Regions from separate parts of the Staphylococcus saccharolyticus genome, predicted to be linked through region 1. Evidence: predicted binding sites of a transcription regulator. Region 1 holds the regulator's gene; each other region holds the start of a gene.
The links. Region 1 encodes Rex, which represses fermentation and respiration genes when NADH is low (regulators of the CRP and FNR family bind a similar motif). Its sites were predicted from a motif close to TTGTGAAATATTTCACAA; they were not measured.
Positions count from the first base shown of each region.

Region 2: a site for Rex is predicted at 827-844, ahead of arcA (arginine deiminase). Genes of this name have one in related genera too.
Region 3: a site for Rex is predicted at 1,202-1,219, ahead of DYE57_RS02495 (nitrate/nitrite transporter). Genes of this name have one in related genera too.
Region 4: a site for Rex is predicted at 837-854, ahead of DYE57_RS05410 (citrate synthase). Genes of this name have one in related genera too.

Region 1 is NZ_UHDZ01000001.1:862,205-864,399, forward strand. Features, by position in the region: gene abc-f (ribosomal protection-like ABC-F family protein) at 1-674, opposite strand, end outside; gene DYE57_RS04115 (redox-sensing transcriptional repressor Rex) at 1,034-1,669, shown strand; gene DYE57_RS04120 (hypothetical protein) at 1,798-2,079, shown strand; partial or broken gene DYE57_RS04125 (YeeE/YedE family protein) at 2,165-2,195, shown strand, end outside.
Region 2 is NZ_UHDZ01000001.1:280,382-282,576, reverse strand. Features, by position in the region: gene arcA (arginine deiminase) at 1-767, opposite strand, end outside; gene DYE57_RS01175 (arginine repressor) at 1,106-1,567, opposite strand; partial or broken gene DYE57_RS01170 (M4 family metallopeptidase) at 2,160-2,195, opposite strand, start outside.
Region 3 is NZ_UHDZ01000001.1:561,296-563,490, reverse strand. Features, by position in the region: gene DYE57_RS02495 (nitrate/nitrite transporter) at 1-1,070, opposite strand, end outside; gene nreC (nitrate respiration regulation response regulator NreC) at 1,339-1,995, opposite strand; gene DYE57_RS02485 (sensor histidine kinase) at 2,024-2,195, opposite strand, start outside.
Region 4 is NZ_UHDZ01000001.1:1,097,671-1,099,865, forward strand. Features, by position in the region: gene DYE57_RS05405 (amino acid permease) at 1-577, opposite strand, end outside; gene DYE57_RS05410 (citrate synthase) at 925-2,043, shown strand; gene icd (NADP-dependent isocitrate dehydrogenase) at 2,097-2,195, shown strand, end outside.

The sequences.
Region 1 (2,195 bases):
AAGTATCTATCATGACTAATAATAACGATTGCACCTTTAAAGAATTTCAAGTAATCTTCTAACCATTGAGTTGTTTCTAAATCAAGATGGTTAGTAGGTTCATCGAGTAGAAGTAAGTCTGGTTCTTTAAGTAGCATTTGAGCAAGTGAAAGACGTGTTTTTTGACCACCAGAGAAATCATTAATTGGCTTATTAAAATCTTTTTCAGTAAAATGAAGTCCGTGAAGTACAGTTTTTATTTTACTTTCATATTGATAGCCTTCAAGTTGTTCAAAACGATTGGTTAACGATTCATATCTTTCAATGTGTTCACGATAAGTCTCAGTTTCATATTCATGAGTATGTGTGGCGAACCAATCAGTTTCTGATTTAAACATTTCTTCTATATTTTTTATATGTTTAAACGGTTTTGACATTTCTTCAAAAACAGTGGCGTCAGAATCAAGAGTCATTTGTTGTGTTAAATAACTCATTTTTAAATTTTTAATTTTAGAAATATGACCACTATCAAAATTTTCTACGCCTGCTATAATCTTCATTAAAGTTGATTTACCAGCACCGTTACGGCCGACAACTCCAATACGTTCTCCAGTTTTAACTTCAAAATTGACGTCTGTAAAGATATCTTCACCATCGAACGATTTTGAGATGTCATTAAGTTGTAAAAGTATCATTCGATTCTCACCTTTCTAATTTGTTTATTTAGGTATAAACTATATATAAACACTTAGTTTTTTTATTAATTTTATTTTATGGGAATTATAAATTATTAACTTTTTTATTGGAAATAAAAAACTATCTACAATCAATTCGGTGGGATAAGAAAAGTTTATTATACTCAATTATCTCTATTTTACAGTATTCATTGCTTACATGAAACTGAGATATTTATTTTTAAAATTTAATAATGTATAATATTTAAGTATTCGTTGTAGGCAATTATTTGTATTTTAAAAAGAGCCTTCAACTTAATTGACTACGTGTTTGAATACTTAAAATAGCATTAATTCAAACTTCAAGGGGGACAAAATGAATGCCAGAGAACACTAAAATTCCTCGAGCTACTCTAAAACGTTTACCTTTATATTATAGATTTGTAAGTATTCTAAAATCTAAAGGGATTGACCGAGTAAATTCAAAAGCAATCAGTGAAGCTTTACAAATAGATTCAGCAACTATTCGTCGAGACTTTTCTTATTTTGGAGAATTAGGTAAAAAAGGTTATGGATATAATGTCGATAGTATGTTGGAATTTTTCAAATCAGAGCTAAGTGAAAGCGATGAAATTAAAATCGCTATTGTGGGAGTAGGGAACTTAGGACGTGCGTTACTTACATATAATTTCTCAATTCATGATGAGATGACAATTACAGAAGCGTTTGATGTTAGAGAACACATCGTTGGCGAAGAAATTGGAAATGTAGTAGTTAAACATAGCGATGAAATTAAATCGGCAGTTGAAGCGGAAGATATCGATGTCGTAATTTTAACGACACCTGAGAAAGTAGCACAACAAGTTGTTAATCAACTTGTTAAAGCTGGTATAAAAGGTATACTTAATTTTACACCAAGTCGAGTTAAAACACCTCAAGATGTACAAGTTCATCATATTGATTTTGGTATTGAATTACAATCATTGTTATTCTTTATGAAAAATTATAGTAAATAATTTTTTAAAAAAGTCAAAAAGCATTACAATGCTAATATTAGCATCCTCATTGGAGGGTGCTTTTTTATTTAAGAAAAAATGATATATTATAATTAATTATATAAAAATAGATGAGGTGTGATGTCATTATGAGTATAGAAGCCAATTGCACATTTAAGCCGCATATTCAACGTATAATGATAGTTCCAGGTAGGCTTGCAATAGATGGAAATACACTGACTTTTAAGGCTTATGGAAAAGAGCTTACCCCCTTTAGTGTTGAATTTGACACGACTAAAATTGTTAGATATAAACATGTAAAGGGATTACTAGGTCATAAATTATTTATTTATTATAGTGATCATGAATGGTATAAGTTTAGTCAATTTTCAAAAGAAGAGCTCATTAATATTTTAAAAGAATTAGCATAAACTAATATTAAAATTTTGAATATTTGCAAAAAGATTCCTTTTTTACTATAACACCTTATATTTATATCGGAAAAGTATGGTAAAAATGTTATGGATGATTATTAGTGGACTTATGG
Region 2 (2,195 bases), 580 kb from region 1:
TTAAAAGTTGATAAAGGGGATTGGAAAATACGGCGTGCTAAGCGTTCGATTGCTTGCGCTGACGTACGTTCTGAAATACCAATTGCAAGTACTTCTTTAGAAAGGACAAGTTCATCTCCACCCTCGATATTAAATGGACAATCACGATCTAACCACACTGGTACTTCTGCATCTTTAAATCTAGGGTGATGTTTTAAGATATATGAAATGAAGATAGATTCTCTTCGTCTAGCTCTCCAAAACATGCGATTTACTGTCATACCTAGTCCTATTGAAGCTTGAGGATCGCGAGTGAAATATAAGTTTGGCATTGGATCTAAATAGAAAGGATATTTATCATCCATATATTCTACAAGGTGTGTGGATTCTAATTGTATTTCTTCTTTACGCACACCAGCCATAACTTTATTGATTAACTCTTGGTTAGATAGTGTAGAGAATAATTTTTTTATTTCTTTCTCATGACCAAGAATTGTTTTGCGAGATTCTGCGAGTACATCATTGATGAATTGCTCTCTAATTTCTGGTTCTTTAATACTCTCAGCAGCAAGTTTCTCAAGATATAATACTTCTACTCCTTCATCTTGTAAGACTTTAGCGAACCGGTCATGCTCTTGTTGCGCAACTTTCAAGAAAGGAATGTCATCGAAAAGTAAGCCATCCAAATAGTCAGGAACTAAATTTTCTAATTCTTTTCCTGGACGTTTGAGCAATACAGTTTTAAGTTTCCCAATTTCACTGTTAACTTGAATAGGTCCATTTGCCATATTCATTTCCTCCTTTTCTTTAACTACATCCTAAGTATATTGCGTATTATTTAAACAATATGTGATTAAACTCACAAGACCAATGTAGAAAGTTTTGTACAATTTGGTTATTCAATACATAAATATGAGTGAATATACATTAAGATTTGGTGTTTCCGCTTGGAAAATGAATAATTGGCTTATAATAGAATCATAAACATTTAGATAAAAAGTTTTTTATTCACTTAAATGAATAGTTAGTCATTAAAAAGTACAATGTTTTAGAAAAATAAAACGATCTAATAAACGGATGAATGCGTTTACCAGGTCTAAAGATAAATCTAAATAATTATAAATTTTTATGAATAATTATGATTAAATATTTTATAATAAACATACTCAGCCACTGCTTGTGAATGTGCGAGAATCATAATTGTATCATTACCACTGATTGTTCCAACTATTTCTTTCAGTTGCAATTGATCAATGTAATAATTAATGCTCTGTGCAAATCCTGGTGACGTCTTTATTAGTATATACGATTCTTTGATGATAGTGCTAATAATTTCTGTTTCAAGGTAATCATCTAGCTTTAACTTAGCGTCAATTTGCGATTGATTATTGAGTATTTTGTATTCAAATTGATTTGCGCTAGCTGGAAGCCGGAAAATATTTAGTTCTCTAAGATCTCTTGCGATTGTTGTCATACTATAACGAATACCAAAGTGATCATAGATATAATCAATAATATCTGCTTTTTTATAGATGTGATTTTGTTTAACAATCATGGTTACTAAATCTTGTCGTTTACTCTTTTTCATTTAATGATAAACTCCTCTATACATCTAATTTATATTGAGTTATATTTTAATTTATCTTTTTATTTAAAAATATTTTATCATTTTATTGTTAAAAGTTTATGAGAAAATATGCAAGACTTTGTGACAGAATATGTAATGTTATTTTAGCACAAATAAATTGTTATACGTTTAGAGTATTATTAACTTATTTTCGTTGATGAGCCAGATTTATATTGATACTGAAATAACAGATATAGGATTGATAATTTATGATACTTCCTATATTTCAACTGAAAAAAGCTCATTTAATTTTCATCTTACATTGAATGAAGCGAAAACTTACATTGCACGCACTATCAACTAATATTTTTTAGTAAATCATCTTTCTTCGGATAGAAAAACCGTAGTCTGCCTTAATATATATAAGCCCCTTACTCCAAGGCATGAGTAAAGGGCTCGTGAGGTTAATAATGTCTAATCAAGGATTTAGTTTAAATAAGGCGATTGACATTGTAAATGTTTAACATTAATTCTTGTTTAATTAAGGCGTTTGTCATTTCAATTTATTGATACTAATTTACTTCTTGTTTATTGAATATTGATATTTTTTGGTTTAGACACCAACGCTGTCCCAAGCTTGTCCAACTTG
Region 3 (2,195 bases), 300 kb from region 1:
CTTGAGCCAGTAAGCCCTGTGACAAAAGTAATCACTAACGGTGGAAAGAAGCCTCCTACACCCCCCATCATGGAAACAATACCGTTTGCAGAGCCTGCTTCTTTAGCGAAGTAAGAAGGTACCAATTTAAATATTAAGCCATTACCAATACCTGCACATACACTAATAGCTAAACATCCCACAGTGAATAGTACAATTTGACTAGACATACTTAAGATAAGTGCACCAACAATCATCACTGCAAAGTCAATAATAAGTGCATGAACTGCATAAAATTTATCACCAATCACTCCACCTAAAGGTCTCAAGAATGTTGCCAATGCAATAAAGACGCCTGAACGAATACCTGCATCAACCTTATTAATACCAAAATGATCAACTAAGAAATTAGGTAGGAAGATTCCAAAAGCAACAAATGCTCCAAATGTAATAAAATACCATAAGCTTAAATAGTATAATTTATAGTTTTTAGATAAATCCTTAACCTGATCCATTAAAGGTATTTTAACTTTCGGCTCATTTTTATCCCCTAAAAAGAACATTAAAATAGCAAAAACGCTCAAAATAATTAAATAACTACGAACTGTATTTTGCCAACCAATAGCACCTGCTAAAACTGGGGCACAAAATGATGAAATCGCTGTTCCAATATTTCCTACACCATAAATACCATTAGCTAAACCTACTTTATCTTTTGAAAAATATTTAGGTACTGAAGTAACACCAACAGAAAATATTGCTCCACCAACTCCTAAAAAGAAACCTGATAACATTAACATTCCAGGAGTTTGTGCTTGCCATAAAAGGAAAATAGGAAATAATAAAACAATAAAACTCCAGAAAAATACCCATTTGGCACCAACAATATTAGTTAAATAACCAAATGGTACACGTAGAACAGAACCTAAAATAACTGGTATTGCCAATATTACTGAAATTTGTCCTGCAGAGATTTTTACATCTTGTGTTATAAACGGCATTAAAGGAGAGATGATGCTCCAAGCCATAAATCCTGCAACTAAACTCAAAGTTTGCAAAGTGAGTTGAGAAATTCCCTTTTTCATGTTCATTCAAATTCACCTTCATTTAAATTAATTATAAGGAACATTGGTACTTTGTAGGGTTTAATAAGAGGTCAAAAGCTTATAACTATAGATAAAATTCCAGCAAAGTACCAATTTACAAGTTAATTTTAATCTGTTTGTGAATTTTTGAACATAAGGACTTACCCTTATTAGTTTAGTATTTTTCCCTAGATAATGATTGATTAATAAAAAAACTGTCCACAAAGTGATTAACTTCATAGACAGTTTGAAAGACGATTGTACACTATCTCTATTAAAAATCTAATAGTTTTTTCTTTAAAGCATATTCAACCAATTCTGGCTTGCTTTTTAAATTTAATTTATTCATAATATGTGTTTTATGTGCTTCTACTGTTTTAACAGAAACAAATAACTTCTCAGCAATTTCTTTGTTACCATAACCCTTAGCAATTAAAGGTAAGATTTCTAACTCTCTTTTTGATAATACTTTAAAAGGATCTGATGATTGAGATAATTTATCAGAACTAGATTGGTTTACAAATTCATTCACTAAAGATGTGGTTAGTTTCATATCAACATATGTTTCATCTTTATAGACAGTACGTACAGCAAGTATTAATTGTTCATCTGGTGAATTTTTTAAGATATATCCCTTTGCTCCGCTTTTAAGTACATGGAATAAATATTCCTCATCATCATACATTGTTAGTATTAAAATTTTAGTTTCTGGAAAACTTTCAGAAATTTTACTTGTTGCAATTAAACCCGATTCACCTGGTGGCATGCTTAAATCTAAGATTAAAACATCTGGCTTATATTCTAATACCTTCTGATAAGCTTCAACACCATCAGCAGCTGTAGCAACAACATCCATATCTTCTTGATAATTAAGTATCATTGAGAAGCCTGTTCTTACAACAGCATGGTCGTCAGCTATGACTATCTTCACTTAAATTCCCCCAGCGTACATAATCAATTTAAATTGGTATGTCCAACGTAATTATAGTACCACGATCGATTTGTGTCTCTATATTAATATTTCCGTTTACTAATTCTGCACGTTCTCTCATGCCGTAAAGACCTAATCCAGAACCTCTAGGATGGCTATTCATATTAAAGCCATTTCCACGATCAACTACCTCTGCAACT
Region 4 (2,195 bases), 240 kb from region 1:
TAGGGAAGATACCATGTTGATATAAGTTGGTTAAGCTCGTATGACCAAATGGTGTTTTAAATGCAAATAAAATCATTACAACACCAACAACAATTAAAGCGATGATTGTAACTATTTTTATAATGGCAAACCAAAATTCTAATTCACCAAATAGCTTCGCACTTAATAAATTGAAAGACATCAAAATAAGTACACAGAATAAGGCACTTATCCAATTTGGTATTTCTGGAAACCAGAAGCTTACATACTTTGCAACGGCAGTAACTTCTGCCATACCAGTAATAATCCAACATAACCAATATGTCCATCCAGTTACAAATCCTGCAAATGGACCGATATAGGTGTTAGTTACATCAGCAAATGATTTGAAATTAGTATTTTGAACTATGATTTCTCCCAATCCACGCATAAACATGAATAACATGAACCCTATAATTATATAAGTAAGCAATATTGAGGGACCAGTCATTGCAATTGTTTGTCCGGCACCTAGGAATAAGCCCGTTCCTATAGCACCACCGATGGCGATCAATTGAACATGACGATTGCTCAATTCTCTTTGTAAATTCTCAGACATAAGACAACTCCCTTACTATAAGATATATATATTATGCACTTATAAAGTAATTTATACAATTCTTTTCGAAAAAAAGTGTGAAAATTCACTAAAATGCATAATCATAATTGGTAATCATTCTTGATAACTAAAAGCAAAGATACTAATATTTTAGAAAAACATTAGTAATTAACTAGGAAAAGTCGGTTTTAAAGCACTTTTAGAGATGTTAACATAAAACCTAGGCAGTGATATATACCATTTTTCCAAATTTGCCGAGGTTTATAATGTTTCACAAATTGTTTAAATTTAGCTATAATACATATTGAAAGCCATTTCATAAAGAAATAGTAAAGGGGAAATTAATCATGGCAGAATTACAAAGAGGTTTAGAAGGGGTTATTGCAGCTGAAACAAAAATCAGCTCAATAATAGATAGTCAATTGACATATGCGGGCTATGATATAGATGATCTCGCAGAAAATGCACAATTCGAAGAAATCATTTTTTTATTATGGAATTATAGACTTCCAAATAAAGATGAATTAAGCGAATTAAAAGAAAAATTATTTGAATATATGACACTTAATGAAACAGTTTATAAGCACTTTGAAGAGTACGTGACTGACCACCTTCATCCAATGACTGCACTACGTACGTCAGTATCTTATATTGCTCACTTTGATCCGGATGCAGAAGATGAATCTGAAGAGAATAAGTATGATAGAGCAATACATATACAAGCTAAAATCGCTTCTTTGGTAACGGCTTTCGCAAGAGTTAGAGAAGGTAAGGAACCTTTGAAACCTAATTCAGAGTTAAGTTACGCATCCAATTTTATATATATGTTAAGGGGGGAACTTCCAATGGATGTGGAAGTTGAAGCATTCAATAAAGCATTAATTTTACATGCTGATCATGAACTCAATGCGTCTGTATTTACGGCACGTTGTGCTGTTTCATCACTTTCTGACATGTATTCAGGCATAGTGGCAGCTATTGGTTCATTAAAAGGGCCTTTACACGGAGGGGCTAATGAGCAAGTGATGGCAATGTTAAAAGAAATTGGAAGCTTAGATAACGTAGATAGTTATTTAGACGAAAGATTTGCTAATAAAGATAAAGTAATGGGCTTTGGTCATCGTGTATATAAAGATGGAGATCCACGTGCTAAATACCTTAGAGAAATGAGTCGTAAGATTACTGAAGAAACTGGCCAAAGTGAATTATTTGAAATGTCACTAGCTATTGAGAAACGCATGAAAGAAGAAAAGGGTCTTATTCCAAATGTGGATTTCTTTAGTGCTACTGTTTATCATAGTATGAATATTCCGCATGATTTATTTACACCTATTTTTGCAGTTAGTCGTGCATCAGGGTGGATAGCTCATATTTTAGAGCAATATAGAGATAATAGAATTATGAGACCAAGAGCGAAGTATATCGGTGAAAAAGATCGTAAATATTTTCCTATTGAAGATAGATAATAAAAAAAGATATATTAACAATTGAAAGTTAAATACATTTGGAGGTTAAATTTATGTCAGCAGAAAAAATTACGCAAAGTAAAGCTGGGTTGAACGTACCTAACGAACCTATTATTCCATTTATTATTGGAGATGGAATTGGACCAGATATT